4 regions of the Variovorax sp. OV084 genome follow, and region 4 is predicted to be linked to each of the others. Evidence: predicted binding sites of a transcription regulator. Region 4 holds the regulator's gene; each other region holds the start of a gene.
What was found. Region 4 encodes sigma-54, which starts transcription at its own class of promoters, with help from an activator protein. Its sites were predicted from a motif close to TGGCANGNAANCTGCTTT; they were not measured.

Region 1 (7,681 bases), on a different contig from region 4:
CAGAAAAAGGCCGTGCTCTTCGGCTCCGGCGCGGCCGTGGTGCTGCGTATCGTGCTCACGGTGGTGGCGGCCAAGCTGCTCGCCCTGCCTTATCTGCAGATCATCGGCGGCCTGCTGCTGCTGTGGATCGGCCTGCAGCTGCTGAGCGAGGACGACGAGGGCGAGGGCGAATCCAAGGAATACGGCAGCATGATGGCGGCCGTGCGCACCATCCTGCTGGCTGACCTGGTGATGAGCCTGGACAACGTGATTGCCGTCGCGGCCGCCGCGCAGGGCAGCATGGTCCTGCTGGTTCTCGGCTTGGCGATCAGCATTCCCTTGGTGATTTTCGGCAGCACGCTCATGATCAAGCTCATGGAACGTTTCCCGATCATCGTCATGCTGGGCGCCGCGCTGATCGGCTGGGTCGGCGGCGAAACCATCGTGCAAGACGCGGTGCTGCGCGACACGCTGGCGGCCAACCCCTGGTTGCACTACGCGGCTGCCGCTGCTGGTGCGTTGCTCGTCGTGGCCGGTGGCCGCTTGCTGCAACGGCGCGCACGCGCCGCTGCGCACTGAGTTTTCGAGAAGTCGGCACTGACAAACCATGGCGAGTGTCGGCGTTTCCCTGTTCTCCACGCGCCCTCCGCTGACCTGGGAATTCGCCGCCCTGACTGACGTCGGGCGGACGCGGGCCCATAACGAGGACGCCGTGCACGTGGACTCCGCCCTGGGATTGGCCTTGCTGGCCGACGGCATGGGCGGCTACAAGGGCGGCGAAGTGGCGAGCGCGATGGCTGTCTCGCTGATGCACGCCAGCTTCGGCCGGTGGTTCGCCCAGGCCGGGATGCAGGCGCCGACGCGCGTGATCCGGCGGGCGCTGCAGGCGGCCACGGACGAGGCCAACAGCTCGATCCTGCACGCCGGCATGACCAACCACGAACTGCAGGGCATGGGAACGACGCTGGTGCTCGCGGCGTTCCGGCCGCAGCGCGTGCTGGTCGGCCACATCGGCGATTCGCGGTGCTACCGGGTGCGCAACAACAAGCTGGAGCTGCTCACCCGCGACCACTCGCTGCGCCAGCAGCAGCTCGACGCTGGCGCCATCACCGCCGAGGAAGCCCTGAATTCGCCCACCCGCAACCTCGTGACGCGCGCCGTGGGCGTGGAGGCCCAAGTCTTGCTGGAAATGCACGAACACAGCGCAAGACCGGGCGATCTCTATATGCTTTGCTCCGACGGGCTCAGCGAGATGGTTTCGGATGAGCAGCTTTTCACGCTTCTAGGACACGATGTCGGGCTTCAGAAAAAAGCATCACTTTTGGTTTCAATTGCCAATGACAATGGTGGACGGGACAACATATCGGTTGTCCTTGCCAGCGCGAGCGTTGCAGAAGCGCCTCGCACGGCCAAGTAGCAGGCCCTGGCGGCAATCCGCCAATGTGCTTGCCGTCATTCAAGCTCTGGATTCGGGGAGTCGGCAATGCCGAAGATGATCATCTCGGTCGATGGCGTTGTCATCGGGCAAGTGGCGCTTGCCAAGGAACGCACGACGCTGGGACGCCGTGCCTACAACGACATCGTGATCGACAATCTGGCGGTCAGCGGCGAGCATGCCGTGCTGCACATGAGCGGTGGCGAAGTCGAAATTGAAGATCTCAACAGCACCAACGGCACCTACGTCAATGCGCTCGCCATCCAGAGGCAGGCGCTCAAGGACAACGATGTCATCGAGGTCGGGGGTTGCCGCATCCATTTCCGCGCGCGCAGCAATCTGCCCATCGGCACCGGCGCGGTTCGCTCCCCGTCGGCCGAGTACCCCTCGGGGTCCATGCCTTTGTCGTCGGCGCCAACGGAATCCGGTGCCCTGGTCGAGCTCGGCATTCCGGTGCTGCGCGTGCTCTCCGGTGCCAACGAGGGGCAGGACGTGGCCCTGCAGAAGGTCGTCACCACCATCGGCAAGCCCGGTGTTGCGGTGGCCGTGGTTACGCGCCGCCGACAGGGCTACGTGGCTGCGGGCGTCGAAGGCAACGTCACGCTCAACGGCCTGCAGCTCGGCGCCGAGGCGGTTGCGCTGCAGGAGCGCGACGTGCTCGAGCTGGGTGGCGCCACGCGCATGCAGTTCGTGCGCATCTGAGCCGCCTTCTCCTTCGGCCTACCGCGGTAACGTCCGCACGGGCGCTGTGCCGTGAGGGGACTGCGGCGGCACTGGCCGCGCATCGCCATCACCTTGCTGCCCGTGCTGCTGGCGCTGGCGCACGCCACCGGCGCCTGGCCGCTGACCGCGATCGAGCGCCTTGACCGGCTGATCTACGACATCCGCCTGCGCGCCACCATGCCGGGCACGCCCGATGCGCGGGTCGTGATCGTCGACGTCGACGACGCCAGCCTGGCGCGCCAGGGCCAATGGCCCTGGGCACGCGACAAGATCGCCCGCCTCACCACGGAGCTGATGACCCGCCAGCAGGCGGCCGTGCTCGGCTTCGACGTCATGTTTCTCGAGCCAGACCGCAGCTCGGGCCTCGACAGGCTGCGAGAGATGGCGAGCGGGCCGTTGAGCAACGTGCCGGGTCTGGCCGCCGAGGTCGAGCGACTGGCGCCTGGCCTCGACCATGACGCCACCTTCGCCGCGGCGCTGAGCGGCCGGCGCGTGGCACTGGGCTACTACTTCACGCGGACCGAGGCGCCGAGTGCCAAGGGACAGCTGCCTGCTGCCCCCTTGCTGCCAGCCGGGGCCTTCCCCTCGGGCGGGATCTACGCAACGACCTGGAACGGCTTCGGCGCCAGCCTGCCGGCACTGGCGCAGGCCGCGCCAATGGCGGGTTTCCTGAATACGCTGGTCGGTGCCAACGGCGACGGCGTCATTCGCAGCGTGCCGCTCATCGCCCGCTACGAAGGCGACAAGGCGCAGCCGGGTTACTACGAGTCGCTGGGGCTCGCCGTCTACCGCCTCGCGAACGGATCGCCGCCCGTGCAGCCGGCCTTTGCGCCCGGAGGAGGCGCCGCGCCGCAGCTCGAATCGCTGAGAGTGGGCCGCCTGCGAATTCCGGTCGACGGCACGGGCAGCATGCAAGTGCCGTTTCGCGGCCCAGGCGGCGCGGACGGCGGATCGTTCCGCTATGTGCCCGCCGCCGACGTGCTCGAAGGCCGGCTGGGGCCGGGCGAGCTGAAGGACAAGATCGTGCTCCTGGGCGCCACGGCCCCGGGGCTGCAGGATCTGCGTGCCACACCCGTCGAGGCTGCGTTTCCGGGGGTGGAGGTGCATGCCAACGTCGTCTCCGCCCTGCTCGACCATCGGCTGCTCAGCGTGCCCGACTACGCGGTGGGCTATGAGGTGCTGCTTGTCGCCGTGACGGGGCTTGTGCTGGCCTTCGGGCTGTCTTTGCTGTCGGCATCGCGCGCCCTGCTGCTGGCCGCGGGGACGATCGCCGCGCTGATCGGTCTCAACACCTGGTTGTACGTGAGCCACAGCCTCGTGCTGCCCCTGGCGTCGGCGCTGGCGATGACGGCGCTGGCCTTCGTATTCAACATGAGCTGGGGCTACTTCGTCGAATCGCGCGCGCGGCGCGGCTTGGTGCGGCTCTTCGGCACCTACGTGCCGCCACAGCTCGTCAACGAAATGATGGAGCACCCCGGCCGTTACAGCATGCGCGCCGAGAGCAAGCCCATGACCGTGATGTTCTGCGACATGCGCGACTTCACCCGCCTGTCGGAGCAGATGGCACCGGCCGAGCTGCAGGCCTTTCTCAACACCGTCTTCAGCCGGCTGACCAACGTGATCAGCGCGCACCGCGGCACCATCGACAAATACATGGGCGACTGCGTCATGGCCTTCTGGGGCGCCCCCATCGACACGCCCGACCACGCCACGCTCGCCGTGCGGGCCGCGCTCGACATGGCCGATGCCGTGCACGACATCAACCGCATTCACCGCGCCAGCGGCCGGCCCGAGATCAGCGTGGGCATCGGCATCAACAGCGGCCTGATGAGCGTGGGCGACATGGGCTCCACCGCGCGCCGCAGCTATACCGTGGTCGGCGACGCGGTCAACCTCGCATCCCGCCTCGAGGGCCTGAGCGCACACTACGGCGTGCAAGTCGTGGCCAGCGGCGCGACATGCGAGCTGGCGCCCGACTACGTCTGGCAGGAGCTCGACAGCGTGCGCGTCAAGGGAAAGGCGCAAGCCGTTGCCGTTTTTACGCCCCTGGCCGTGCGCACGCCCGAGGCGGTGGCGCAGACCCGGCAACTGCTCGGCCGCTGGAGCGAAGTGCTCGCGGCCTACCGACGGCAGGACTGGGCAATGGGCCGAAACTTGCTGGCCCCCCTGCTCGCCGCGGATGCCAAAAAAGTCCTTTACCAGCTCTACGCCCAGCGTTTAGCCTCGATGGCGTTGCGACCGCAAGACCCTGATTGGGATGGCGCGACCCGGTTCGAAACCAAATGACGACAGACACACACAAGGGGTCTTTCACAATGCAGGTTCGTGTGCTGGGTTGTTCGGGCGCCATCGCCAAAGACTGCCGCACCACCTCTTTCCTGGTCGACACGGACCTGCTCGTCGATGCGGGCACGGGCGTCGGAGACCTCACGCTCGAAGAAATGGTCCGCATCGACGATGTCGTGCTCACCCACAGCCACCTCGACCACATCGCCGCACTTCCCTTGATGCTCGACGCCGTGGGCAGCCGCCGCAAGCGGCCGCTGCGCGTGCATGCGCTGAGGGCCACCATCGACGCGCTGCGGGCGCATGTGTTCAACAACGTCATCTGGCCGGATTTCGAGAGCATTCCCAGCATCGAGGCGCCGTTCGTGAGCTTTCACGTCATTGCCGTCGGGCAAATGCTGCCGCTGGGCAGCCGCGAGCCCAAGCTGGTCGAGGTGCTGCCCGCGGTTCATACCGTGCCGGCCTGCGGCTTTGCCGTGAGACGGGCCGAAGGCGGTGCCCATTGGGTGTTCAGCGGAGATACGGAGCGCAACGCGCCCTTCTGGGAACGGGTGAATGCGCTCGACGTGGCGATGCTGGTGATCGAAACGGCCTTCAGCAGCCGCGAGCAGGCGCTGGCCGAGCGCAGCCTGCACCTGTCGCCCGCGGTGCTGGCCGACGAGCTGGCGCATATCGGGCCGGGGAAGCAGTACCCGATCTACATCACCCACACCAAGCCCACCGAAACCGACGAAATCATGAGTCAGATCGAGGCGCTGATGGACGAGCAGGTAGCGGGGTTGGCGCAGCGGGATATACGCTGGCTGAAGGCGGATGAGATCCTGACTTGCTGATGGCGAGTGATGCGTTGGCATGACAAATTTGTCACCAAGCGTGGCGTCTTTAAGCAACTTGTGTCACACGTCGTAACGACAATGTGATCAAAGTTGACGTGTTCGGTCAGCAGGAGGCTCTGGGGGCGGGTGGCACAGATGCTGCGGAAGGTACCTCGCTCCGGGCAGGTTCCCGGGCGTAACAACCAACCAACCTGGAGTTAGTTAAATGAACCGTCGTACTCTCGCCCGCCGCGCACAGGCCGGCTTTACCCTTATCGAATTGATGATCGTTGTGGCGATCATTGGTATTTTGGCTGCTATTGCGATTCCGCAATATCAAACTTACATTGCTAAGTCACAAGTTACTCGCGTGATGGGCGAGGCTGGAGCCCTTAAGACGGCTGTCGAAACGTGCATGCTGGAAGGCCGTACGGGTTCAGTTTCTTCCAACATCCCCACGGGCACTGCCCAAGCTGCTGACGAATGCAATCTGCAAGCTACTGCATCGTCGATTCAAGATGGCGCGAAACAAGGCAGCGGCGTGGCTGCAGCGACCGGCACTGGCTATCCGCAAGCGACTCTTTCGACCACCGCACCTGTGACCATTATTGCAACGTTCGGCAACGGTGCTGCTGCTGCTCTCAAGACGGCTGGCACCAACACGTTGACCTGGACGAGGAGCATCGAAGGCACTTGGAAGTGCACCGCCACTGTTGATGCAAAGTATCGTGCAGCTGCTTGCGCCGACGCTACCTAAAAACTGTCGACTCGCATGAATAAAGGCTCCGCTTTGGCGGAGCCTTTTTGCTTTCAATATTGATAGTTGTAGCTGGTGGACTTGCTCTCGCTACGGCTATCAGACGAGAGTAAGACTAGAGGCGGCACAGGCAAAATGACTTGAATGAAGTTTTTTGCAAAGGCCACTGGCCCTGCCAGGCGGGACTTCCAGGCAGCCGCCTGCAGTGCATTGATCGCGCTGCCGTTCCTCTTTCCGATATCTGCAGGCCCATCGGTCAACGCATGGCAACAGTTCGCGTCCTGGCTCTGTATCGCGCTACTTTCCGTCTTGCTGGTCAGACCAGGAGGAGCTGCACCACAACAACTGCTCATGAGCTGGCTTGCGGTGGCCGCTCTCGTGATTGCTCTTTTCCATAGTCACCAGCTTGGTGTCGGCTCTTGGCTATCGGCTGTCATTGCAATCACCGCGACCGGAATGGTTGCTTGCTTTGGTGCCAGGCTTTCGAGCAGCAGTGCTCGCATGCATGACGCTTTAGCCCTCGGTTTGCTATGCGCAGGACTGATCAGCGCAGTGCTTGGGTTGCTTCAGTACTACGGGCTGGCAGCGATCCTTGTGCCGTGGACCAATGCACCTGACCTGGGTCAAGCATTCGGCAATCTACGTCAGCGCAATCAGTTCGCAAGCCTGATCAGCATGGCCCTTGTTGCCGCGCTGTGGTTCTACCCTAGAGAGGGCAAGGGCGCAGCATATGGACGCTCCATGTGGTTGGGCGCCGTAGTCTTGTTGGTGGCAGCGGCCGCAGCGTCAACTTCACGAACTGGCTTGCTTCAGTTTCTATTGATCATAAGCGTCACGGCATTCATGGCAAAGCGTGAACGGCGGAGGAAAGATCGAGCCGCCGTTCGCCTTCCCACCCCGTTCTTGCTTTTATCCCTGGTCCCGCTGTACTTTGCGATTGCTTGGGCATTGCCACAACTCGCAGGAGGCGGCGTCGACAGCATGGTGCAGCGCTTGAGTGAGGGCGCGCCGGTAGGGCACAGCCGATGGATTCTCTGGCAAAACGTTATGAGCTTGATCGCAGAACGTCCCTGGAGCGGTTGGGGTTGGGGAGAACTGAGTTTTGCCCACTACAGCCACAGCGCACTCTATGTCGGGCCGCGTTTCGTCGAGATCCTCGACAACGCGCACAACTTGCCATTGCATCTTGCGGTGGAGCTTGGCATTCCCGCCGCAGTCTTGATCTGCGGCGGTTTTCTTTGGCTGGTGATCAGTGCTCGACCTTGGAGTGAGCGTGACCCGCTCCGCCTTATGGCGTGGGGACTGCTCTGCATCATCGTATTGCACAGCCTGCTGGAGTATCCGCTGTGGTACGGCCCTTTCCAACTGGTCTTCGGGCTCTGCGTCGGCATCCTGTGGGCACCTTCGCTGCAGCAGGTCGGTTCTGGCAGGGAATGGTGGCTTTCTCGATCCATCACATGGCCCGTGATCGCGGCCGCAGCGTTGCTTGCCGTAGTCGGCTACGCGAGCTGGGATTACGTCCGCATCAGCCAGATCTATATGCCTCGCGACGAACGACTGCCCGGTTACGAAGACGACACCTTGGCGAAGGCGCGAAGCTCATGGCTGTTCGCAAACCAGGCGGGCTTTGCTGAACTCACTCTGACGCCCGTCACGTCAGCGAATGCTGCGGGGATCTATGCACTC
Region 2 (7,681 bases), on a different contig from region 4:
TCGCGCAAGGACCCATGGGCTCCGGCCAACCTCGAGCCGCTGATCGTCGGGCTCAAGGCCAAGGGCTTCTGCTTCCAGACGCTGCGCCAGCACCCGGACTTCCGCGCCTGGATCGCATCCCACCCCTGAACGAGTTTTCGCCGTGATCGATTGGCTGACAGACGCTTTTTCCGCCATGCAGGGCTGGTTCTTCGAGGCCGCCGTGCAGCCGCTGGTCTACGCCGTCGGCCTCGGCGGCTGGACCGAGGATGCCTTCGACGCGACCGGCTGGCTGCTGGTCGGCGTCATCCAGATCCTGGTGCTGCTGGCGATCATCGGGCCGCTGCAGCGCTGGCGATCGGTGGAGCCGGTGGTCGACCGCCACGCGATCCGCATCGACATGCTCTACACGCTGATTCACCGGCTTGGCCTGTTCCGGCTGGCGATCTTCTTCACGCTGCAGCCCTTCTTCGACGATGCGATGGGCAGCCTGCGCACGGCGGGGTGGGGCACCTTCCACCTCGACGAAGTGTGGCCCGGCGTGACCGACGTGCCGGTGGTCGCCTTCGCCATCTATCTCGTGGTGCTCGACTTCGTCGGCTACTGGATCCACCGCGGCCAGCACCAGTTCAACTGGTGGTGGGGCCTGCACTCGCTGCACCACTCGCAGCGCCAGATGACGATGTGGAGCGACGACCGCAACCACCTGCTCGACGACATCGTTCACGACACGCTGATCGTCATCGTGGCGCAGCTGATCGGCGTCGCGCCGGGGCAGTTCATCGCCTTCGTCGCCTTCACGCAGCTCAGCGAAAGCCTGCAGCACGCCAACCTGCGGCTGAGCTTCGGCGCCATCGGCGAGCGGCTGTGGATCAGCCCGCGTTTCCACCGGTTGCACCACAGCATCGGGCTGGGGCACGAATCGAACGGCAGGAGCACGCTCGGCGGCCACAACTTCGGCGTGCTGCTGCCTTGGTGGGACATGCTGTTTCGCACCGCCAACTTCGAGGACCGCTACGACCCGACCGGCATCCGCGACCAAGTCGAGGCCGATGCCGACGGCCGCGTGCGCGAATACGGGCGCGGTTTCTGGGCCCAGCAGTGGCTCGGCCTGAAGCGAATGGTCGGTCGCGGTTGAGGGGCTCCGGCCCCTGAACGGCTCGTCCGAGGCGTTATCCTCGCTGCTCAATGCGCCTGCTCCTCGACTCCTTCTGGCGCGCGGTCGCCTATTGCATGCTGCCGCGCGTGATCGTGCTGTCGCTGCTTCCTTTGGGGTTGATGGTGGTGCTGGCCGCGGGGCTCGGTTATTTCTACTGGGACTCCGCCGTGACCTGGACACGCGGCGCGCTCGATGCCTGGCCGCTGCTGTCGAGCTTCTGGGCGTGGATTGGCCGTCTTTTCTCGGGTGACGTCACTTTCGCGCTGGCGTCCCTGGTCGTGGTGTTCGCCGCCACGCCGCTGATCGTGGTGGTCTGCCTGCTGATCGTGGCCGGCTTCATGGCGCCTGCGCTGACCAGGCTCGTGGGCGAGCGGCGTTTTCCCTCGCTCGAGCAGAAAAAGGGCGCTTCGTTCTTCGGCAGCGTCGCGCGTTCGCTCGGCGTCACCATCCTGGCGCTGATCGCCCTCGTGGTGTCGATGCCGCTGTGGCTCATACCGCCGCTGGTGCTGATCCTGCCGCCGCTGATCTGGGGCTGGCTCACCTACCGCGTGATGAGCTTCGATGCGCTGGCCGAGCACGCCAGCCCCGAGGAGTGCGCCGCGCTGCTGCGCGCGCACCGGCTGCCGCTGCTGTGCATCGGCGTGCTGTGCGGCTACTTGGGCGCCGCGCCCAGCATCGTCTGGGCATCGGGCCTGCTGTTCGCCGCGGCCTTCTTCGTGCTGGTGCCGATCGCCATCTGGATCTACACACTGGTCTTCGCCTTCTCGGCGCTCTGGTTCGCTCACTACTGCCTTGACGCGCTCGCGCGGCTGCGTGCCCAGCGCGCTGTGACCGAGGCATCGGCCGCCAACGGCACAACACCGGCCCTCGAAGCCGAAGAGGCCAGCAAGGCCGCTCTTTCCCAATGGGGTTCACCATGACACGCGCATTCGGTCTCATCGTCGTCGGCGACGAGATCCTTTCCGGCAAGCGGGCCGACAAGCACATGGCCAAGGTCATCGAGCTGCTCGCCGCGCGCGGCCTGCAACTGAGCTGGGCCGAATACGTGGGCGACGAGCCCGCGCGCATCACGGCCGCGCTGGCGCGCGCCTTCGCCTCGGGCGACATCGTCTTCTCGACCGGTGGCATTGGCGCCACGCCCGACGACCACACCCGCCAGTGCGCCGCCAAGGCGCTGGGCGTGCCGCTGGCGCTGCACCCCGAGGCCGAGCTGCTGATCCGCGAGCGCATGCAGGACACCGCGCGAGAGCAGGGCGTGCCCTACGAGCCCGACCGGTCCGACAACGTGCACCGGCTCAACATGGGCGTGTTTCCGCAGGGCGCCGCGCTCATCTACAACCCGTATAACAAGATCCCCGGCTTCAGCGTCGGCGACGTGCACTTTGTGCCGGGCTTTCCCGTCATGGCCTGGCCGATGATCGAGTCCGTGCTCGACGGCCGTTACGCCGAACTGTTTACCCGCAATGCCGTCGCCGAGAAGTCGGTGATCGTTTTCGGTGCCATGGAAGCCACGCTGACGCCGCTCATGCAGGCCATCGAGGCCACCCACGTCGGCATCAAGGTGTTCAGCCTGCCGAGCGTCGATCACCCCGAATACGGCCGCCACATCGAGCTGGGCGTCAAGGGTGACCCCGGCCGGCTCGATGCCGCCTATGTCCAGCTGATCGAAGGGTTGCACACCTTTGATGCCAAGCTTGGTCCAGAATTGGTGCGTTAATGCTGAACGCACCAATTTGGTGAAATTCCGCCTTCATTTGGGGTTTGCGGCGGCCACTAAAGCCTCATCGAGTGAGGTGACAATGGCACAGAAACTGCATCCCTCGTCCCTGTATTCCTAACCACCATCCAACTCAGGAGAAACTGATGGCAAAGACCGTCGCCGATGTACTCAAGCTCGTCAAGGAAAACGAGGTCAAGTTCGTCGACTTCCGCTTCACCGACACCCGTGGCAAAGAGCAGCACGTGACCGTGCCGGTCTCGGCTTTCGATGAAGACAAATTCACCTCGGGCCACGCATTCGACGGCTCGTCCATCGCTGGCTGGAAGGGGATCGAAGCTTCGGACATGCAGCTCATGCCCGACCCGAACACCGCCAACATCGACCCCTTCTTCGAAGAAACGACGCTGATCCTGACCTGCGACGTGATCGACCCCGCCGACGGCAAGGCCTACGAGCGCGATCCGCGTTCGCTCGCCAAGCGCGCCGAGGCATACATGAAGGCTTCGGGCCTGGGTGACACCGCCTTCTTCGGTCCGGAACCCGAATTCTTCGTGTTCGACGGCGTCCGCTGGAAGAACGACATGTCGGGCTGCTTCGTGAAGATCGACTCCGAAGAAGCCTCGTGGAACACCGACAAGGAATACGAGCACGGCAACACCGGCCATCGTCCGGCAGTCAAGGGCGGCTACTTCCCGGTTCCCCCGGTCGACAGCTTCCAGGACATGCGCTCGGAAATGTGCCTGGTGCTCGAATCGCTCGGCATCCCGGTCGAAGTGCATCACCATGAAGTGGCCAACGCCGGCCAGATGGAACTCGGCACCAAGTTCAGCACGCTGGTCCAGCGCGCCGACTGGGTCCAGCTGCAGAAGTACGTGATCCACAACGTGGCCCACGCCTACGGCAAGACCGCCACCTTCATGCCCAAGCCCATCGTCGGCGACAACGGCTCCGGCATGCACGTGCACCAGTCGGTCTGGAAGGACGGCAAGAACCTGTTCGCCGGCGACGGCTATGCAGGCCTGTCGGACTTCGCGCTGCACTACATCGGCGGCATCATCAAGCACGCCCGTGCCCTGAACGCCATCACGAACCCCGGCACCAACAGCTACAAGCGCCTGGTGCCCGGCTTCGAAGCCCCGGTGAAGCTGGCCTACTCGGCCAAGAACCGCTCGGCCTCGATCCGCATTCCGTTCGTGGCCAACCCGAAGGGCCGCCGCGTCGAAGCGCGCTTCCCCGATCCGCTGATGAACCCGTACCTCGGCTTCGCTGCGCTGCTGATGGCCGGTCTCGACGGCGTGGAAAACAAGATCCATCCGGGCGAAGCCGCCAGCAAGGACCTGTACCACCTGCCGCCGGAAGAAGACGCGCTGATCCCGACCGTCTGCCACAGCCTCGACCAAGCCCTGGAATACCTGGACAAGGACCGTGCGTTCCTGACCAAGGGCGGCGTGTTCACCGATGCGTACATCGATGCGTACATCGATCTGAAAATGCAGGAAGTCACGCGCTTCCGCATGGCGACCCATCCGGTCGAGTTCGACATGTACTACTCGCTGTAATCGAGCGAAGTACAACCTCACCAATCCATTGGCGGGGATGTAATGAAAAAGGACGGCCACGGCCGTCCTTTTTCAATGGAGTGGAACATCTTGTCACTGGTGGCATCGAATTGCACGAAAATGCACCTTTGTCGCCGCCCTCCACCGATACACATGAAGACTGCTTCTCTCATTTTCCTGGCCGGTTCATTGATCGCGCTGCCGGCGCTCGCGCAGGAACGCGTCTGGCGTTGCGGCAACGAGTACACCAACAACGCCACCATCGCCCAGCAGAAGGGCTGCAAGGTCATGGAAGGCGGCAACGTCACGGTCGTGCAAGGCACCAAGTCTTCGGGCGGTGGCTCTGCGTCGTCCGGTGGCTCTTCCGCGGCGCGTGCGCCGGCGGGCAGCCCGCGTGTCGAAGGCGTCGACCAGCGTGCCCGTGACGGCGAGGCTCGTTCGGTGCTCGAGTCTGAGCTCAAGAAGGCCGAGGCGCGCCAGGCCGAGCTGCAGAAGGAATACAACAACGGCGAGCCCGAGAAGCAGGGCAGCGAAGGCCGCAATTACCAGAAGTACCTGGATCGCGTCGCCGAAATGAAGGCTGAGCTGGCGCGCAACGAGAGTGACATCGCCGGCATCCGCCGCGAAATCGGCCGCCTGCCGAACAAGCAGCAGCCGCAGTAGTCATGGTGTTCGGGAAGAAGGCGACCGGCGCCAATCCGCGCTTCCAGTCCTTCGACCTGCTGTCCACGCTGATCGCGGTGGTCAACAGCAACGGCTCCGTGCTGTTCGCCAACGCAGGCCTCGAAGACGCACTGGGCACTTCGCGCCGCACGCTCGAAGGCTCGCAGTTCGGCGCGTGTTTTCACGAGCCGCAGGTGCTGCGCACGGCCATCGACGGCGCGAGCAGCAACGACTTTGCAACGCTGCGCTACGAAGCCTTCCTGCGCCGCGTCAACCACGAGCTGATGCCCGTGCAGGTCACGCTTGCGCAGGGCGACAAGAAGGGCGAGCTCATCATCGAGATGTCGCCACTCGAGCAGCAGGTGCGGCAAGACCGCGAAGAGCGCCTCATCGACCAGGCGCAGGCCAACAAGGAACTCATCCGCAACCTCGCGCACGAGATCAAGAACCCGCTCGGCGGGATCCGCGGCGCGGCGCAGCTGCTGCAGATGGAGGTCGAATCGCGCGACCTCATCGAATACACCCAGGTCATCATCCACGAGGCCGACCGCCTGCAGACGCTGGTCGACCGGCTATTGGCGCCGCACCGCCGCCCGCACGTGGTGGGCGACGTCAACATCCACGAGGTGTGCGAGCGCGTGCGCTCGGTCATCCTCGCGGAGTTTCCGCGCGACCTGCACATCGAGCGCGATTTCGACGTGTCCATTCCCGAGTTCCGCGGCGACCGCGAGCAGCTCATCCAGGCCACGCTCAACATCACGCACAACGCGGCGCAGGCGCTGACCGAGCGCCGCGCGGCAGGCGACGCGCAGATCACTTTCAAGACGCGCATAGCCCGTCAGGTGATCTTCAACAAGCAGTGGTATCGACTGGCACTGGAATTGCATGTAATCGACAATGGACCGGGTGTGCCGGACACGATCAAGGACCGCATCTTCTATCCGCTGGTATCGGGCAGGGAAGGCGGGACAGGGCTGGGATTGACGCTCGCGCAAACTTTTGTGCAACAGCATCACGGCGTGATCGAGTGCGACAGCGTCCCGGGCCGAACCGATTTCAAGATATTGATACCGCTGCCCTAGCGCAGCCACCGGCAACAGAGGAGATGCATGAAGCCGATCTGGATAGTTGATGACGACCAATCGATTCGCTTCGTGCTCGAGAAGGCTCTATTGCGCGAAGACCTGCCCACGCGCAGTTTCACGAACACGCGCGAGGTGCTGGCAGCACTCGAACAGGCCGCCGACGACGATCAGCAAGGTCCCCAGGTTCTGGTGAGCGACATCCGCATGCCCGGCGGTTCCGGGCTCGATCTGCTGGACAAGATCAAGGCCAAGCACCCCGGCCTGCCCGTCATCATCATGACGGCCTTCTCCGACCTCGACAGCGCCGTTTCGGCCTTCCAGGGCGGCGCCTTCGAATACCTGCCCAAGCCCTTCGACCTGCCGCGTGCGGTCGAACTCATCCGCCGTGCCGTCGATGAAAGCCAGCGCGAGGAAGTCGCCGAAGAACGCATGGTCGCGGCGCCCGAAATGCTCGGCCAGGCTCCTGCGATGCAGGACGTGTTCCGCGCCATCGGCCGGCTTTCGCAGAGCAACGTTACGGTGCTCATCACCGGCGAATCGGGCTCGGGCAAGGAACTGGTGGCGCGTGCGCTGCACAAGCACTCGCCGCGCGCCAACGGCCCCTTCGTTGCGATCAACACCGCGGCCATTCCCAAGGACCTGCTGGAGAGCGAACTCTTCGGCCATGAGCGCGGCGCCTTCACCGGTGCGCAAACCATGCGCCGCGGCCGCTTCGAGCAGGCCGAGGGCGGCACGCTGTTTCTCGACGAAATCGGTGACATGCCCTTCGACCTGCAGACGCGCCTGCTGCGCGTGCTGAGCGACGGCCATTTCTACCGCGTGGGCGGCCACAACTCGGTCAAGGCCAACGTGCGCGTCATCGCGGCCACCCACCAGGACCTGGAGCAGCGCGTCAAGCTCGGCGGCTTCCGCGAAGACTTGTTCCACCGCCTCAACGTGATTCGCCTGCGCCTGCCGGCACTGCGCGAACGCGGTGAAGACGTGCCCGCGCTCACGCGCCACTTCCTGCAGGTGAGCGCGCGTCAGCTGGGCGTCGAGCCCAAGCGCATTTCCGATGCGGCGCTGGCCAAGCTCGCGGCCTTCGGCTTCCCGGGCAACGTGCGCCAGCTCGAGAACATCTGCCACTGGCTGACCGTGATGGCGCCGGCCCAGCTGATCGAAGCGAAGGACCTGCCGCCCGAGGTGATGGCCGTCGGTGCAGGCGCTGAGACTCTCCACGTGCCCGAAGCCGCGACCGTCGCGCCGACCGCAGCGGCCCAGCCCGTGGCGTCGCTGCCAGTTGCAGGCAGCGAATCGGCGCCTGCGCACGCCGTCTCCGAGCCCGCTGAAGCCCATGCGGGCGTGAGCAGTTGGGAAAGCGGCCTGGAGCACGAAGCCCAGGCCTTGCTCGCGGCCGGCCGCACCGATGTGTGGGATGTGCTCTCGCGCCGCTTCGAGTCGAGGCTGATCCTTACAGCCCTGGCCAACACGCGCGGCCGCCGCATCGAGGCCGCGCAGAAACTGGGCATCGGGCGCA
Region 3 (7,681 bases), 230 kb from region 4:
CCCGATGAAGACGTGCATGCGCCGAATGAGTTCTTCAGGCTGGCTTCAATCCAGCAAGGAACTCGGGCGTGGACGTTGCTGCTCGCTGAGCTGGCGAAGCATCGGCCGGCGTCTTTTCACGTCGGCTGAAGCCTGACGAAAGACTTCGTCAGCGCCCTTCGCCGTCGTCGCTCGGCTGCGCAGCCTTCGCCGCCGCACGCAGCTTGTCTTTCTTGCTCGGCCGCTTGCCCTTGATGCCCCCGGTGCCCGACGCATCGACCACCGGCACCGCCACTTCCGTCGGCTCGAAGCCTTCGACGCGCTCACGCGGCAGGCTCAGCCCCTGGCGCTTTTCGATCAGCCGGAAGTGCGCCTCGGTCGACGCGCTCACGAAGCTGATCGCCAGGCCGCTCTCTCCTGCGCGGCCGGTTCTGCCGATGCGGTGGATGTAGTCGGTCGGCGAGCGCGGCAGGTCGTAGTTGATGACCACGGGCAGCTGTGCGATGTCGATGCCGCGCGCCGCGAGGTCGGTGGCGATCACCACGTCCCAGCGGCTCTGCTTGAACTGCGAAAGGATGTCGGTGCGCGTGCCCTGCGCGATGTCGCCGTGGAAGGGCACTGCGTAGATGCCGTTCTTGTAGAGCTTCTCGGCCACGATCTGCGCGGCGTGCTGCGTGGCGACGAAGACAAGCACGCGGTCCCATTCGTTCTCGTGCTGCTTCAGCAGATGGCGCAGCAGCTGCGTGCGACGGGCGGCGTCGACCTCGATCACGCGCTGCACGATGTTCGGCTCGGTGCCGGGCTCGCCCTGCACGTCGACGACGGCCGGGTCGTGCAGCATGCCATCTGCCAATGCCTGGATGGCGCTCGGGAAGGTGGCGGAGAACAGCAGGTTCTGGCGCTGCTTGGGCAGCAGCGCGAGGATGCGACCGAATTCTTCGGCAAAGCCGAGGTCGAACAGGCGGTCGGCCTCGTCGAGCACGAGCATCGACACGGCATCGAGCTTCAGCGCGTTGTGCTCGACCAGGTCGAGCAGACGGCCGGGAGTGGCAACGACGATGTCGGCACCGCCGCGCAGGCCCATCATCTGCGGGTTGATCGACACGCCGCCGAATGCGACGACGATCTTCAGGCGCTCGGGCAGGTGCTGCGCAAGGCTGCGCATGGTTTCGCCGACCTGGGCCGCGAGTTCGCGGGTGGGCACGAGCACCAGGGCACGCACGCGGCGCGACGAGCCCTGCGCGCGTTCAGCGCCCAGGCGCTGCAGCAGGGGCAGGGAAAATGCGGCGGTCTTGCCGGAGCCGGTCTGCGCCGAGCCCCGCACGTCGCGACCTTGCAGAATCGCGGGGATGGCCGCGGCCTGGATGGCGGTCGGCGCGGCGTAGCCGCTTTGGGCGGCAGCCTGCACGAGCGCGGGGATCAGGCCCAGTGAGTCGAATGGCATGTAAGCAGACAGAGAGAGAAGAGACGAATCGAATGTCGACGATGAAACAGCAGCGCAATCAGTCCGGCAGCGCCCTGGTGTACTCCACCGAGGCGGGCGGGCGCATGTGCCCCGACTGCGGGGAGCCGGTGGCCCAGTGCCGCTGCAAGGAACTCAAGGCGCGCGTACCGGCCACCGACGGCATTGTGCGTGTATCGCACGAGACCAAGGGGCGCAAAGGCAAGGGCGTGACGGTGGTCAAGGGCGTCGCGCTCGATGCGGCGGCGCTCACGGCACTCGGCAAGCAGCTGAAAACGGCCTGCGGCTCGGGCGGCACGGTAAAGGACGGCGTGATCGAAATCCAGGGCGACCACCGCGAAACAGTGATTGCCGCACTCGTGAAGCAGGGCCACACGGTCAAGCGGGCGGGAGGTTGAGCACGCGATGAAACCCGAAGACCTGCAGCGGCTGGTGACGCTCGAAATGCCTTTTGGCAAGCACAAAGGCACGCTGATTGCCGATTTGCCCGGAAATTACCTGACGTGGTTTGCACGCGAGGGTTTTCCCTCAGGAGAAATAGGCCGGCTACTCCATTTGATGCATGAAATAGACCACAACGGGCTCTCGGACCTGCTGAAACCGTTGCGAAACCGCCCGTCGCGCCGGGATGTTTCTCAATAACACACGATTTCGCCACGTTTTTTGCAATTAGGGCTGGATAATCCGGCCTACGTGTCTGTGAGCTTTGTCTCCCGTGCACGTAATTCGGTGATCGGTCAGTTTCGCGCCACAGCGCATTTTGTTTGTTGTGATTCTGGGACTCCATCGCTTTGTCTTGTTGGTTTGAATTAGGAGTCCCTCAATGGGCAAGAAACTCTACGTAGGCAACCTCGCCTACTCCGTGCGTGACAACGACCTGGAACAAGCCTTTGGCGAGTTCGGCGCAATCGTCAGCGCCAAGGTCATGATGGAACGTGACACCGGCCGTTCGAAGGGCTTCGGCTTTGTCGAAATGGGTTCGGATGCTGAAGCACTCGCAGCCATCGAAGCCATGAACGGCCACTCGCTGCAGGGCCGCGCCCTGACGGTGAATGAAGCCCGTCCGATGGAAGCTCGTCCCCCCCGTACCGGTGGTGGCGGCGGCTACGGCGGCGGTGGTGGTGGTGGCGGCTACGGCGGTGGCGGCGGCGGCGGTTACGGCGGCGGCGGCGGTGGCCGCAGCGGTGGTGGCGGCGGTTACGGCGGCGGCGGCGGTGGTCGCGGCGGCTACTAAGCCCTTCCCTCCAGAGCCTTCGGGCTTCTGAATGAAAAAGCTCCTTCGGGAGCTTTTTTCGTTTGTGGCCCTCTGTGGCGCAGGGGGCGTCGAGGGAGAACCCTAGCCCTGCGGTAAGCATTTGTCCGTACCGGGCAGGTCAGCCAACGGTCAGGCCCGCAGAACGACCCTCACCCCTCCATACAAGAGGGGCGAGACGACATGCGCATCAAGAGTCAGGCTGACTTCTTTTCAGGAGTCATGTTCACCACCGTGGGGGGCGCCTTTGCGATAGGCGCGACCACCTACACCATCGGCGACGGCGCCCGCATGGGGCCGGGCTACTTCCCGCTCATGCTGGGCATCCTGCTGGCCATCCTCGGGGCCATCATCATGTTCCAGGCGCTGGTGGTCGAAACCACCGACGGCCACCCGATCGGCAAATGGGCCTGGAAGCCGCTGGCCTTCGTGCTCGGCGCCAACCTGGCCTTCGGCGTGCTGCTGGGCGGCCTGCCCAGCATCGGGCTGCCGGCCATGGGGATGATCATCGCGATCTACGCGCTCACGATCATCTCGAGCATGGCGGGCGAGCACTTCAAGCTGCGCGACGTGCTGATCCTCTCGACCATCCTGGCGGCTGGCAGCTACGTGGCCTTCATCTGGGCACTGAAGCTCCAGATCCAGGTCTGGCCCACTTTCATTTCGGGCTGAGGAGCGCACACCATGGACCTGATCCACAACCTTTCCATCGGTTTCGGCGTTGCCTTCACCTTCACCAACCTGCTGTACTGCCTGCTGGGTTGCATCCTGGGCACGCTGATCGGCGTGCTCCCGGGCATCGGCCCGGTCGCAACCATCGCGATGCTGCTGCCCGCCACGTACGCATTGCCGCCCGTGTCGGCGCTGATCATGCTGGCCGGCATCTACTACGGCGCGCAGTACGGCGGCTCGACCACGGCCATTCTGGTGAACCTGCCAGGGGAGTCGTCCTCGGTGGTCACCTGTATCGACGGCTACCAGATGGCAAGGCAGGGCCGCGCAGGCCCGGCGCTCGCCGCGGCCGGCCTCGGCTCGTTCTTCGCGGGTTGCGTCGGCACGCTGATCCTGGCCGCCTTCGCGCCGCCGCTGACCGAGCTGGCCTTCAAGTTCGGCCCGGCCGAGTACTTCTCGCTGATGACGCTGGGCCTGATCGGCGCGGTGGTGCTGGCTTCGGGCTCGCTGCTGAAGGCAGTGGCGATGATCGTGCTGGGCCTGCTGCTGGGCATTGTGGGCACTGATGTGAACTCGGGTGTCGCGCGCTACAGCTTCGACATTCCGGAACTCACCGACGGCATCGGCTTCGTGGTGATCGCCATGGGCGTGTTCGGTTACGGCGAAATCATCGGCAACCTTTCGCAGCCCGACGACGAGCGCGAGGTGTTCACGCACAAGGTCAAGGGCCTGTGGCCCACCAAGGACGACTTCAAGCGCATGCTGCCCGCGGTGCTGCGCGGCACGGCCCTGGGTTCTGCACTGGGCATCCTGCCCGGGGGCGGCGCGCTGCTGGCCTCGTTCGCCTCGTATGCGCTGGAGAAGAAGATCCGCATGCGCCCCGGCGAAGTGCCCTTCGGCAAGGGCAACATCCGCGGCGTGGCATCACCCGAGTCGGCCAACAACGCCGGCGCGCAGACTTCCTTCATCCCGCTGCTGACGCTGGGCATTCCGCCCAACGCGGTGATGGCGCTGATGGTGGGCGCAATGACGATCCACAACATCCAGCCGGGTCCGCAGGTCATGACCAGCAACCCCGAGCTGTTCTGGGGCCTGATCGCCTCGATGTGGATCGGCAACGCGATGCTGATCATCCTGAACCTGCCGCTGATCGGCATGTGGATCAAGCTGCTGACGGTGCCCTACAAGTTCCTGTTCCCCGCCATCGTGCTGTTCTGCGCGATCGGCGTGTACTCGACCAACAACAACACCTTCGACGTGTGGATGGTGGCGGCCTTCGGCTTCATCGGCTACCTGTTCATCAAGCTGCGGACCGAGCCTGCGCCATTGCTGCTGGGCTTCATCCTCGGGCCGATGATGGAAGAGAACCTGCGGCGCGCGCTGCTGCTGTCGCGCGGTGCGTGGAGCGTATTCGTCACCCGGCCGCTGTCGGCGGGGCTGTTGGTGGCGGCTGCGCTGCTGCTGGGCATCGTGCTGCTGCCCGCAATCAAGGCCAAGCGCGAGGAAGCCTTCGTCGAGGAGTGAGCGCTCCGTTCCCTGCAAGAAGCCCCCGCTCCGGGGGCTTTTTTCATTTGGGGCATTTGCTCGGGGTGCCCCAAATAGACGCGCTCTTGTTGGTGCCCGGCAGGGTCGCCGGCGGTGCGCCCGGAAACACGGCGAGCAGCGAGGCGCCCGTTACCACCAGCATTTCCATAGGGGGAAGACTACCCCACCCGTGGCGCTATCAAAAAAGGAGCTGAAGATGCAGGTGCATCAGGTCACGCAGGCATAAAAAAGGCGCCGACCAGCGGCGCCTTTCAAAGTCAAACACGGCATCTCGTACGGAGCCTTTGAAGCATTTTTATTGTTGCTTGGGGATTGTCTCCTCGGACCCTCGGCAGCACGAGCAGGGCCCGTTCGCGAGTGGGCAGACTTTAGGGTGCGCACCGCCTCAGTGCATTGGGAATTACCCGCTTTGCCTTACCGAGAAAGCCCGATTTGCGAACCAAAGTGTTTCTGATGGTTAACGATGTGGCACGACTTGTGCAGGCAGCACCAAGGTCCATCACTTCAAGAAGAAGAAACGGTCATGGCCCTGGCTCCGCACGCCTCCATCAACGCGGCAGACACCGCATGGATGATGACTTCGACCGCGCTGGTGCTGCTGATGACGCTGCCCGGCATCGCACTCTTCTATGCAGGCATGGTGCGCCGCAAGAACGTGCTGGCCACCATGGCGGGGGTGGTGGCGATAGCCGCGGCGGTCTCGCTGACCTGGTTCGCGGTGGGCTATTCGCTGGCCTTTACCGAGGGCTGGCCCTGGCTGGGCGGCACCGGGCGCTTCTGGTTCTCGGGCTTCGAGTACCTGAAGGAGGCCGGGCAGGTGGCGGTGAGCCACGTCGCGCCCAACGTGCCCGAGTCGGTCTACGCGATGTTCCAGCTGACCTTCGCGATCATCACCACCGCACTGGTGCTTGGCGCCTTTGTCGAGCGCATGCGCTTCTCGGCGATCCTGTGGTTCGCGCTGCTCTGGAGCGTGCTGGTGTACGCACCTGTCGCGCACTGGGTGTGGGAGCCGGGCGGCTGGCTCGCGCAGATGGGAGCGCTCGACTTCGCTGGCGGCTCGGTGGTGCACGTCAACGCGGGCATCGCGGGGCTGGTGTGCGCCTATGCGCTCGGGCCGCGCAAGGGCTACGGGCGCGAGGCCTTCGAGCCCTACAGCCTGGCGATGACGATGACGGGCGCGGGCCTGCTGTGGGTAGGCTGGTTCGGCTTCAATGCGGGCTCGGCGGTGGCGGCCGACGGGCGCGCGGGCCTGGCGATGCTGGTGACGCACATCGCGGCGGCGGCCGGCGCCATGAGCTGGATGCTCGGCGAATGGATCGTGCGGCGCAGGCCTTCGCTGCTGGGCCTGTGCTCGGGCCTGGTGGCGGGGCTGGTGGCCATCACGCCGGCGGCCGGCTTCGTCACGCCGCTGTCCGCGCTGGCCATCGGCGCCATCGCGGGGCTGGCCTGCTACTGGGGCGCCACCGGTCTCAAGCACCTGCTTGGCGCGGACGACTCGCTCGACGTGTTCGGCGTGCACGGCATCGGTGGCATCGTGGGCGCGCTGCTGACGGGCGTGTTCGCCGATGCGCGCATCTCGGGCGCCACGGGCGACGTGCTGACGCAGGCGATCGCCGTCGGCAGCGTGGCTATCTACAGCGCAACGGGGACGGCGGTGGTGCTGTTTCTGGTGCACATCATGGTCGGGTTGCGCGTCGATGCCGACAGCGAGGTGCTGGGCCTCGATCTTGCACAGCACAGAGAACATCTCGGGAGTAGTTGACCCACCGACGGAGGAACCATGCCATCCATGTCCGAAAGCGAACGCATCGCCCTTGCTGCCCGCCTTCACGTGGCGCTGCGGCGAAAGCATGGGCGCGTGACCGACACCGAGTGGATGGCGACCAATGCCGAGTACGCGGCCGAGATCGTGCGCATGACGCGCGCGCACGCTGCCGACACCAAGGACGAGGAGCTTTACCAGTTGGCGACGCGGCTGGAGCAGGCGATGGAGCCGCTGGCTCGCGCTGCGCGGCTGGCGGCACGGCAGCCCGATGGGACGCCGCCTACGCCGCCGCCTCGCTATGTGGGTGGGTTGCGCTGAGTCTTTTCGGGGTGCGTGCGAATGGCATCGGGTGCTCAGCTTGCAGCCAGCGCTGCCTTGCGAATCGACTGCAGCGTGCTTCCCGGGGTGATCGCTTCCGGGTCCAGCAGGCAATGCAGGATGGCCGGCTTGCCGCTCTCTCTCGCGCGCGCCAGCGCGGGGCCGAATTCTTCGGTGCTGGTCACGCGTTCGCCGTGGCCGCCGAACACCTCGGCATAGCCGCGAAAGTCCGGGTTCTTCAACTGCGTGGCGCTGATGCGGCCGGGGTAGTGCTTTTCCTGGTGCATGCGGATCGTGCCGTACATGGCGTTGTCGAGCAGCACCACGATGATCGGCAGGCCGTACTGCACAGCCGTTGCGAATTCCTGGCCGTGCATCATGAAGTCGCCATCGCCCGCGAACACGACCACTTCGCGCTGCGGCCACAGCCGCTTGGCGCCGACGCCGGCCGGCAGGCCGTAGCCCATCGAGCCGCTGGTGGGCGCAAGCTGGCTCGCGTAGGAGCGGAAGGGCCAGAAGCGGTGCACCCAGGTGGCGAAGTTGCCCGCACCGTTGCAGAAGATGGTGTCGGCCGGCAGCACTTCGCGCAGGTGCTGCATGACCTCGCCCATCTGCAGCGGGCCGGGAATGCGGATGGGGGCCGGGTCGCTCCAGCGCAGGAAGTCTTCGCGGGCGGTCTTCGTTTCTG
Region 4 (7,681 bases):
GACCGCGCAGGTGCTGCACAATGGCCTCGCGATTCTCGGCGTCAGTGCGCCGAGCAAGATGTGAACCTCCTCACCATGAAGAAGACAACCAGACAACGCGGCAACATCGTCATCGGCCTGATCATCGGGCTGGTGCTCGGCCTGGGCGTCGCGCTGGGCATCGCGGTCTACGTGACCAAGGTGCCGATCCCGTTCGTGACCAAGACGCAGCGCGGCGGCGCCGAGCAGGACGAGGCCGAGGCCCGCAAGAACCGCGACTGGGACCCGAACGCGCCGCTGGCCGGCAAGGCAGGCGCCGCCAAGCCGGCGCCCGCACCCACCGGCCCGGTCAACCCCGTCACCGGCGAGCCGGCCACCACCGCCGTGGCCCCTGCCACCGCCCCGCCCACGACCGCACCGCCGGTGCCCGTGGTGGTGGCGCCCAAGCCGCCGCGCCCTGCGCCGGTGCCGGCCGAAGCCAATGCCCTGCCGCCTTCGAACGATCCGCTGGGCGACCTGGCCCGGGCGCGCTCGGGCGGCGGCGCCAGCTCCGGCAGCACGACCACCGCGTCGGCCGCACCGAGCAGCAACAGCAATGCCGGCAGCAGTTCCGGCCCCGATCCGTTCATGTACTTCGTGCAGGCCGGCGCCTTCCGCACCACTGACGACGCCGAGGCGCAGCGCGCCAAGCTGTCGCTGATGGGCGTCGAGGCCAAGGTCACCGAGCGCGAGCAGGCGGGCCGCACCGTCTACCGCGTGCGCGCGGGCCCCTTCAACAAGAAGGACGACGCCGACCGCCTCAAGGAGCGGCTCGACGGCGGCGGCATGGATTCGGCGCTGGTTCGCGTGCAGCGCTGACCCGGCAGCCGACACAAATAGCCCCTAAGCTTCGCCGCGCGGCGTTTGCCGCCACCATCCACTGCCTCGGGCGCGCCGGATGAGGGGGAACTCCCCGCCGCGCGCCGGCTCAGTCTGCCGTAACAACTGGAGAGCTCTTTCAATGAAACGTCGTGACTTTTCGCTGGCCGCCACTTCGCTCGGGCTGCTGTCCCTGGCTGCCAACCCTGCCCACGCCCAGGCGCGTGCGCCCAAGGCCGGCACCGAATACCTGGTGCTCGACAAGCGCGTGCCGGTCGACGCGCCCGCCGGCAAGATCGAGGTGGTCGAGTTCTTCTCGTACAACTGCCCGCATTGCAACGACTTCGAGCCGGCGCTGGAAGCCTGGATCAAGACGGTGCCCAAGGAAGTCGCCTTCCGCCGCATCCCCGTGCCTTTCGTGGGCAACGACGTCGAAGCCAAGCAGCGCCTGTACTACGCGCTCGAAGCCATGGGCAAGGTCGACGAATATCAGCCGAAGGTGTTCAACGCGATCCACGCGCAGCGCCAGAACGTGAACGGCGACGCCAACATCATTGCCTGGGCCGCCGCGAACGGCCTGGACGGCGCCAAGTTCAAGGAAGTCTTCACCTCCTTCGGCGTGGCCAGCAAGGCCAAGCGCGCCTCGCAAATGACCGACGCCTACAAGGTGGCTGGCGTGCCGGCAATGGCCGTGGCCGGCCGCTGGTACGTGGACGGCGAAACCGCCGGCAACATGACCAAAGTGCTTCAGGTCGTGAACTATCTGATCGGCGAAGCGAAGAAGGGCTGACCCCCCAGGATCGCGGTCCGGCGGAGCCGGTTCCGCGGTGTTCCAGGAAGAAAGTCAAGCCCGCATCGGCGGGCTTTTTCATCTGTGCGTGCGGGGCTGACGCAATCAGCCGCATACAATGCCGAGCAAGTTTCGTGCCTCTATGACATTGCACTCTCACCCCACCACTACCTTCCTCCGTCGCATCGGCCGCCTGGCCGCCGGCGCGCTGTTGCTGGCCGGCCTTGCCTCGGGCGCACTGGCCGAAACCGCCGACCGCACCAAGCCGATGAACATCGAGTCGGACTCGATGCGCTACGACGACCTGAAGCAGACCAGCGTGTTCACCGGTAACGTGCTCGTTACGAAGGGCACGATCATCATCCGCGGCGCACGCATGGATGTACGCCAGGACCCCGAGGGCTACCAGTACGGCGTGGTCACGGCGGCACCGGGCAAGCGGGCCTACTACAAGCAGAAACGCAATGCGCCCGACGAGTGGATCGAGGGCGAGTCGGAAGTCATCGAGTACGACAGCCGCGCCGACAACGTCAAGTTCATCCGCAACGCCACCATGCGCCGCCTGCTTGGCGCTACGCCGAACGACGAGAGCCAGGGCGCGCTGATTGTCTACGACCAGAGCAACGACACCTACACGGTCAACGGTTCCACTGTGCCGCCGAACACCGCCGTCAACGCGTCCACCCCGGGCGGGCGCGTCAAGACCATCCTGACCCCCAAGGCCGCCACCGCACCGGCAGCCGGTGCCTCAGCTCCGGCCGGCGCGAAGGCGGCGCCGCCGGCGCCCACGCCCGCACCCGGCAAGGGCCTGCGCCAGAGCACCACGCTCAGTGACCAGGGAGAAACCCGCAAGTGATCGAAACCGCAGGAACGCAGGACGCCAACGGCGCACCGGGCAGCCGCCTGATCGCGCGCGGCCTGAAGAAGAGCTACGGCAGCCGCACGGTCGTGAAAGACGTCTCGCTCGACGTGCAGAAGGGCGAAGTCGTCGGGTTGCTCGGGCCGAACGGCGCGGGCAAGACCACCTCGTTCTACATGATCGTGGGGCTGGTGCGCGCCGACGCGGGCGACATCAGCATCGACGGCGAGCCCATCGCCCACATGCCGATCCATCGCCGCGCCCGCATGGGCCTGAGCTACCTGCCGCAGGAAGCCTCGATCTTCCGCAAGCTCACGGTCGAGGAAAACGTGCGCGCCGTGCTCGAGCTCCAGAGCGAGCCCGACGAGAACGGCAAGATGGCGCCGCTGTCGAAGCAGCACATGGACGAGCGCCTGGCCGAGCTGCTGGCCGACCTGCGCGTCGACCACCTGCGCGATTCGCCCGCGCTCGCGCTGTCGGGCGGCGAGCGCCGCCGCGTCGAAATTGCGCGTGCGCTGGCTACGCAGCCGCGCTTCATCCTGCTGGACGAGCCCTTCGCCGGCATCGACCCGATCGCGGTGATCGAGATCCAGCGGATCATCAGCTTCCTGAAAGAGCGCGGCATCGGCGTGCTCATCACCGACCACAACGTGCGTGAAACGCTGGGCATCTGCGATCACGCTTTCATCATCAGCGACGGGCATGTGCTGGCACAAGGCACACCCTCGGAGATCGTCGACAACGCCGAAGTACGCAGGGTGTACTTGGGCGAACACTTCCGCATGTAAGGGCGGGAGCGGTTCCCATGAAGCAAGGGCTATCCCTTCGCGTCTCGCAGCATCTGGCGTTGACGCCACAGCTGCAGCAGTCGATCAGGCTGCTTCAACTCTCCACGCTCGAACTGAGCCAGGAGGTGGAGCAGATGCTCGACGAGAACCCGTTCCTCGAGCGCACGGCTGAAGAAGCGGCGCGCGAGGAATTCGGGCTCGACACGGCCGATGCCCCGGTGCCGCGCGACGACGGCGGCGATAGCGGCGACGGCGAAAGCGACTTCGCTTCGCCCGCCGCCAGCGCGTCCACTGCTTCCACCGAAACCAGCACCACCACCACGGCCGACACCGACGGCCCCGCTGCCGAGATCACCGAGCGCGAGCCCGACTGGGAAGGCGACGGCACCGTCGACATGGCGCCCGACGACAGCGAATGGGGCAGCGATGCGCCCGCGCGCCAGAACAACCTCGGCGACGACGAACGTGCCGACGCCACCGAACTCGCGCGCAGCCAGGAGTCGCTGCAGTCCTTCCTGCACCGCCAGGCCCTGAGCCTGCGCCTGAACGAGAACGACAGCGCCGCGCTGCGCTTTCTCATCGAATCGCTCAACGACGACGGCTACCTGGAAGACTCGCTGCCCGCACTGGCCTCGGGCCTGGCCGGCGACGACAACGACCAGTTCGACGACCTCGTGCATCACTTTCAGGTGGCGCTCGGCCTGCTGCAAAGCCTGGAACCCGCCGGCGTCGGCGCTCGCGACCTCGGCGAATGCCTGGGCATCCAGCTGCGTGCCCTGGCCCGCGAGGACGAGACCGACGAGGAAGAGCTGGTCCGCAAGACCGCCATCGCCATCTGCAAGCAGCCAATGGAGCTGCTCGCGCGCCGCGACTTCAAGCGCCTGGCCACGCTCACCCGCAGCAACGAGGAGCTGGTGCGCTCGGCGCTGCAGATCATCGCGCGGCTCGAGCCCAAGCCGGGTCGGCGCTTCGTCGACGTCGAGCGCAACATCGTCATTCCCGACGTGATCGTCACCAAGACGGGCCGCGGCACCAATGTGAAGTTCCGCGTCATGCTGAACCCCGAGGTGATGCCGCGCCTGCGCGTGCACGACATCTATGCCGGCGCACTCAAGTCGCACAAGGGCGAAGGCAGCCAGGCGCTGTCGCAGCGGCTGCAGGAGGCGCGCTGGTTCATCAAGAACATCCAGCAGCGCTTCGACACCATCCTGCGCGTGAGCAACGCCATCGTCGAGCGGCAGAAGAGCTACTTCGTGCACGGCGAACTCGCGATGCGCCCGCTGGTGCTGCGCGAGATCGCCGACGAACTGGGCCTGCACGAATCGACCATCTCGCGCGTGACCACCGCCAAGTACATGGCCACGCCCTTCGGCACGGTCGAGCTCAAGTACTTCTTCGGCTCGGCGCTGGGCACCGAAACCGGCGGCAATGCGTCGAGCACCGCGGTGCGCGCGCTGATCAAGCAGTTCGTCAGCTCCGAGAGCATCAAGAAGCCGCTGTCGGACAGCCAGATCTCCGAGATGCTGAAAGAGCAGGGCATCGAGTGCGCGCGCCGCACCGTGGCCAAGTACCGCGAGGCGCTGCGCATCGCGCCCGCCAACCTGCGCAAGGCCCTGTAGAAAGCCACCGATGACCCGTCGCCTGCCGTCGCTTTCGCGTTGTGGGCATTGGGTTTTCGTCATGGCTGCGGTCTTGCTGTTCGCAGGCTGCGCCACATTGCCCGACGAGGCGCCGCGCCCGCCCACCAAGGCCATGGCCGTGTCAGCCGACACCGCGCTCGGCAAGATCGCGCTGGCCTCCCAGCCCGACCCCGACCTGAGCGGCTTTCGCCTCATGCCCGGCGGCGACTTCGCCTTCGACACCCGTATCCAGCTGGCCCGCCGCGCGCAGCTCACGCTCGACGTGCAGTACTACCAGATCGAGAACGACGAGACCGGCCGCTACCTGATGCGCACCCTGCGCGACGCCGCCCAGCGCGGCGTGCGCGTGCGGCTGCTGATGGACGACCTCTACACCTCCGGCGAAGACGAGCTGCTGCTCGGCCTGGCCGCCACGCCCAACGTGGAGCTGCGCCTGTTCAACCCGTTCCCGGCCGGGCGCGGCAGCCTGCTGAAGCGCTTCAGCGCGTCGCTCTTCGACTTCAGCCGCGTCAACCGCCGCATGCACAACAAGCTGTTCATTGCCGACGGCGCGATGGCGGTGGCGGGCGGGCGCAACATCGGCAACCAGTATTTCAGGCGCACGGCGGGGGAGAACTTCCTCGACCTCGACACCTTCGTCACCGGCGCGCTGATCCCGCGGCTGGGCAGCCTGTTCGACCAGTACTGGAACAGCATCTACGTGCGGCCGATCCAGTCGGTGGTGGCCAGCGACCTGTCGCGCGAGGAGCTGCAGAAGCGCTTCGACGTCGCCACCGGCCTCGACACCACGCCACCACCGCCGCCGCCCGCGCCCAACGACCTGCTTGGCTACAGCCCGATGGCGGAAGACCTGAACGCCGGCAAGCTCGGACTGATCTGGGCCACCGCAGAGGCCTACGCCGATTCGCCCGAGCGCGTGATCGGCAAGACCACGTCCTACGGCGGCGTGCCGCTGCTGGACGTCGACAGCGTGCGCTACAACGTGGTCGAGCAGATGCGCCGTGCGCGCTCCGAGGTGACCATCGTCTCGCCCTACCTCATTCCGGGCGCCTCGGGGCTGGAGGTGATGCGCGAGATCCGCGGCCGCAACGTGAAGATCAGCGTCGTCACCAATTCGCTGGCCGCCACCGACGAGCCGCTGGTGCACACCGCCTACCGCCGCTACCGGCCCGACATGCTCAAGCTCGGCGCCGACCTCTACGAACTGAGCTCCACGCGCACCCGGCGCAGCGTGCGGCTCGGCCTGTTCGGCACCTCGGTAGGCAGGCTGCATGCCAAGTCGGCGGTGATCGACCGGCGCATTCTTTTCGTCGGCTCGATGAATTTCGATCCGCGCTCGGAGACGCACAACACCGAGATCGGTCTCTTCATCCGCAGCCCCGAGATGGCGCAACAGGCGCTCAAGCTCATCGACGTGCTCAAGCAGCAGGGCGCCTACCGGCTGCGCTTTGCCGAGGGCAGCAACGAGTCGCGCATCGAATGGGTCAGCGACGACGCCGGCAAGCTCACCGTGCTGAGCGAGGAGCCCGACTCCGGCTTCTGGGACCGGACCATGCTCGAATTGCTGGCGCCGCTGACGCCGGAGAGCCTGTTGTAGCGTCGGCTCAGTTGCCGCGCACGGCCGACCAGATCAGCCGCAGGCCCAGCAGCCCCATCACGCCGCCGGCGGCCCGGTCGATCCAGACCTTGTAGCGCAGGTAGGTCGAGCGTGGCGCTGCCGAGGAAAGCGCCAGCGCCACGATGGCGTACCAGCCCGTCTCGATGCAGAAGATGACCGCCGGCACCGCCAGTGCGAGCACCAGCGGCACCTCGCGCGGCAGGAAGGCCGCGAAGATGCTGGCGTAGACCACGGCAGTCTTCGGGTTGCTGACCTGCGTGGCCAGGCCCAGCAGGAAGGTGCGGCCGCTGCGGCCCTGCTGGCGCGGCGACCCGTCCGTCTCTTGCGCCGCCACGGCCAGCGGCTGCCGCGCGCCGCTCCAGATGCGAAAGCCCAGGTAGACGAGGTAGGCGCCCCCCAGGCCCTTGATGGCCACGTACAGCGCCGGCACGGCCAGGAACGCCGCCTGCAGCCCGGCCAGCGCGGCGATCGCGAAGACCAGCCCGCCGGCACCCATGCCCAGCGCTGCGGCCAGTCCGTCGGTGCGCGAGGTCACGGCGGTGCGGGCCACCATCACGAAGCTGGGGCCGGGACTCATCGCGCCCACAGTCATGGCGCCGGCGATGCCGAGCAGCGAAAGGGTGGTGTCCATCATGGCCTTGCCTTCTCCGGTGTCACTGCACGTTGACCGCTTCGACCTGCACCAGCAGCTTCACCTTGTTCTCGAAGCCGAAGTTCAGCCCCCAGGTGATGCCCCAGTCGCTGCGCTCCACGGTCGTCTCGAAGTCGCCGCCGCACACCTGGCGGTTGATCAGCGGGCTCAGGTAGCAGTTGAAGCGCACGGCCTTCAGCGTCACCGGCTTGGTCTGGCCCATCAGCGTGAGCGTGCCCGGCACGTCGACCACCTTGCCGCCGCTGAAGTCGATGCGGTCGGCCACGAAGCGGCCGGTCGGAAACTCGGCCACGTTGAAGAAGTCCTTGCTTTGCACGTGGCGGTTGAGCAGGTCGACGCCGGTGTTGATGGAGCTGATGTCCATCGTGATGTCGACCTTGCCGCTGGCGCCGGTACCGTCGATCTGCACGGAGCCGTCCTTGGTGCTGAAGCGGCCCCGGTTGGTGGTGGTGCCGTAGTGGCCCATTTCATACATCACGAAGGTGTGCGTCGGGTCG

Region 1: the regulator sigma-54 is predicted to act here: its motif matches at 5,387-5,404, upstream of BMW87_RS11075 (pilin).
Region 2: the regulator sigma-54 is predicted to act here: its motif matches at 2,939-2,956, upstream of glnA (type I glutamate--ammonia ligase).
Region 3: the regulator sigma-54 is predicted to act here: its motif matches at 5,377-5,394, upstream of BMW87_RS13415 (ammonium transporter).

The regions. Positions count from the first base shown of each region.
Region 1 is NZ_FOII01000003.1:214,985-222,665, reverse strand. Features, by position in the region: gene BMW87_RS11100 (TerC family protein) at 1-558, shown strand, start outside; gene BMW87_RS11095 (Stp1/IreP family PP2C-type Ser/Thr phosphatase) at 587-1,396, shown strand; gene BMW87_RS11090 (FHA domain-containing protein) at 1,463-2,116, shown strand; gene BMW87_RS11085 (CHASE2 domain-containing protein) at 2,168-4,423, shown strand; gene BMW87_RS11080 (3',5'-cyclic-nucleotide phosphodiesterase) at 4,453-5,256, shown strand; gene BMW87_RS11075 (pilin) at 5,465-5,995, shown strand; gene BMW87_RS11070 (PglL family O-oligosaccharyltransferase) at 6,140-7,681, shown strand, end outside.
Region 2 is NZ_FOII01000034.1:19,227-26,907, reverse strand. Features, by position in the region: gene BMW87_RS33760 (polysaccharide deacetylase family protein) at 1-129, shown strand, start outside; gene BMW87_RS33755 (sterol desaturase family protein) at 143-1,117, shown strand; gene BMW87_RS33750 (EI24 domain-containing protein) at 1,168-2,058, shown strand; gene BMW87_RS33745 (competence/damage-inducible protein A) at 2,055-2,855, shown strand; gene glnA (type I glutamate--ammonia ligase) at 3,002-4,417, shown strand; gene BMW87_RS33735 (hypothetical protein) at 4,571-5,080, shown strand; gene glnL (nitrogen regulation protein NR(II)) at 5,083-6,162, shown strand; gene ntrC (nitrogen regulation protein NR(I)) at 6,190-7,681, shown strand, end outside.
Region 3 is NZ_FOII01000004.1:130,656-138,336, reverse strand. Features, by position in the region: gene BMW87_RS13450 (dipeptidase) at 1-129, shown strand, start outside; gene BMW87_RS13445 (DEAD/DEAH box helicase) at 149-1,423, opposite strand; gene BMW87_RS13440 (translation initiation factor Sui1) at 1,465-1,839, shown strand; gene BMW87_RS13435 (DUF3820 family protein) at 1,847-2,083, shown strand; gene BMW87_RS13430 (RNA recognition motif domain-containing protein) at 2,265-2,675, shown strand; gene BMW87_RS13425 (tripartite tricarboxylate transporter TctB family protein) at 2,877-3,365, shown strand; gene BMW87_RS13420 (tripartite tricarboxylate transporter permease) at 3,378-4,889, shown strand; partial or broken gene BMW87_RS35470 (sulfite exporter TauE/SafE family protein) at 4,954-5,058, opposite strand; gene BMW87_RS13415 (ammonium transporter) at 5,434-6,672, shown strand; gene BMW87_RS13410 (hypothetical protein) at 6,691-6,993, shown strand; gene BMW87_RS13405 (thiamine pyrophosphate-binding protein) at 7,029-7,681, opposite strand, start outside.
Region 4 is NZ_FOII01000004.1:358,671-366,351, forward strand. Features, by position in the region: gene argS (arginine--tRNA ligase) at 1-64, shown strand, start outside; gene BMW87_RS14410 (SPOR domain-containing protein) at 76-837, shown strand; gene BMW87_RS14415 (thiol:disulfide interchange protein DsbA/DsbL) at 980-1,627, shown strand; gene lptA (lipopolysaccharide transport periplasmic protein LptA) at 1,770-2,483, shown strand; gene lptB (LPS export ABC transporter ATP-binding protein) at 2,480-3,274, shown strand; gene rpoN (RNA polymerase factor sigma-54) at 3,292-4,893, shown strand; gene BMW87_RS14435 (phospholipase D family protein) at 4,904-6,511, shown strand; gene BMW87_RS14440 (LysE family translocator) at 6,519-7,166, opposite strand; gene BMW87_RS14445 (YceI family protein) at 7,186-7,681, opposite strand, start outside.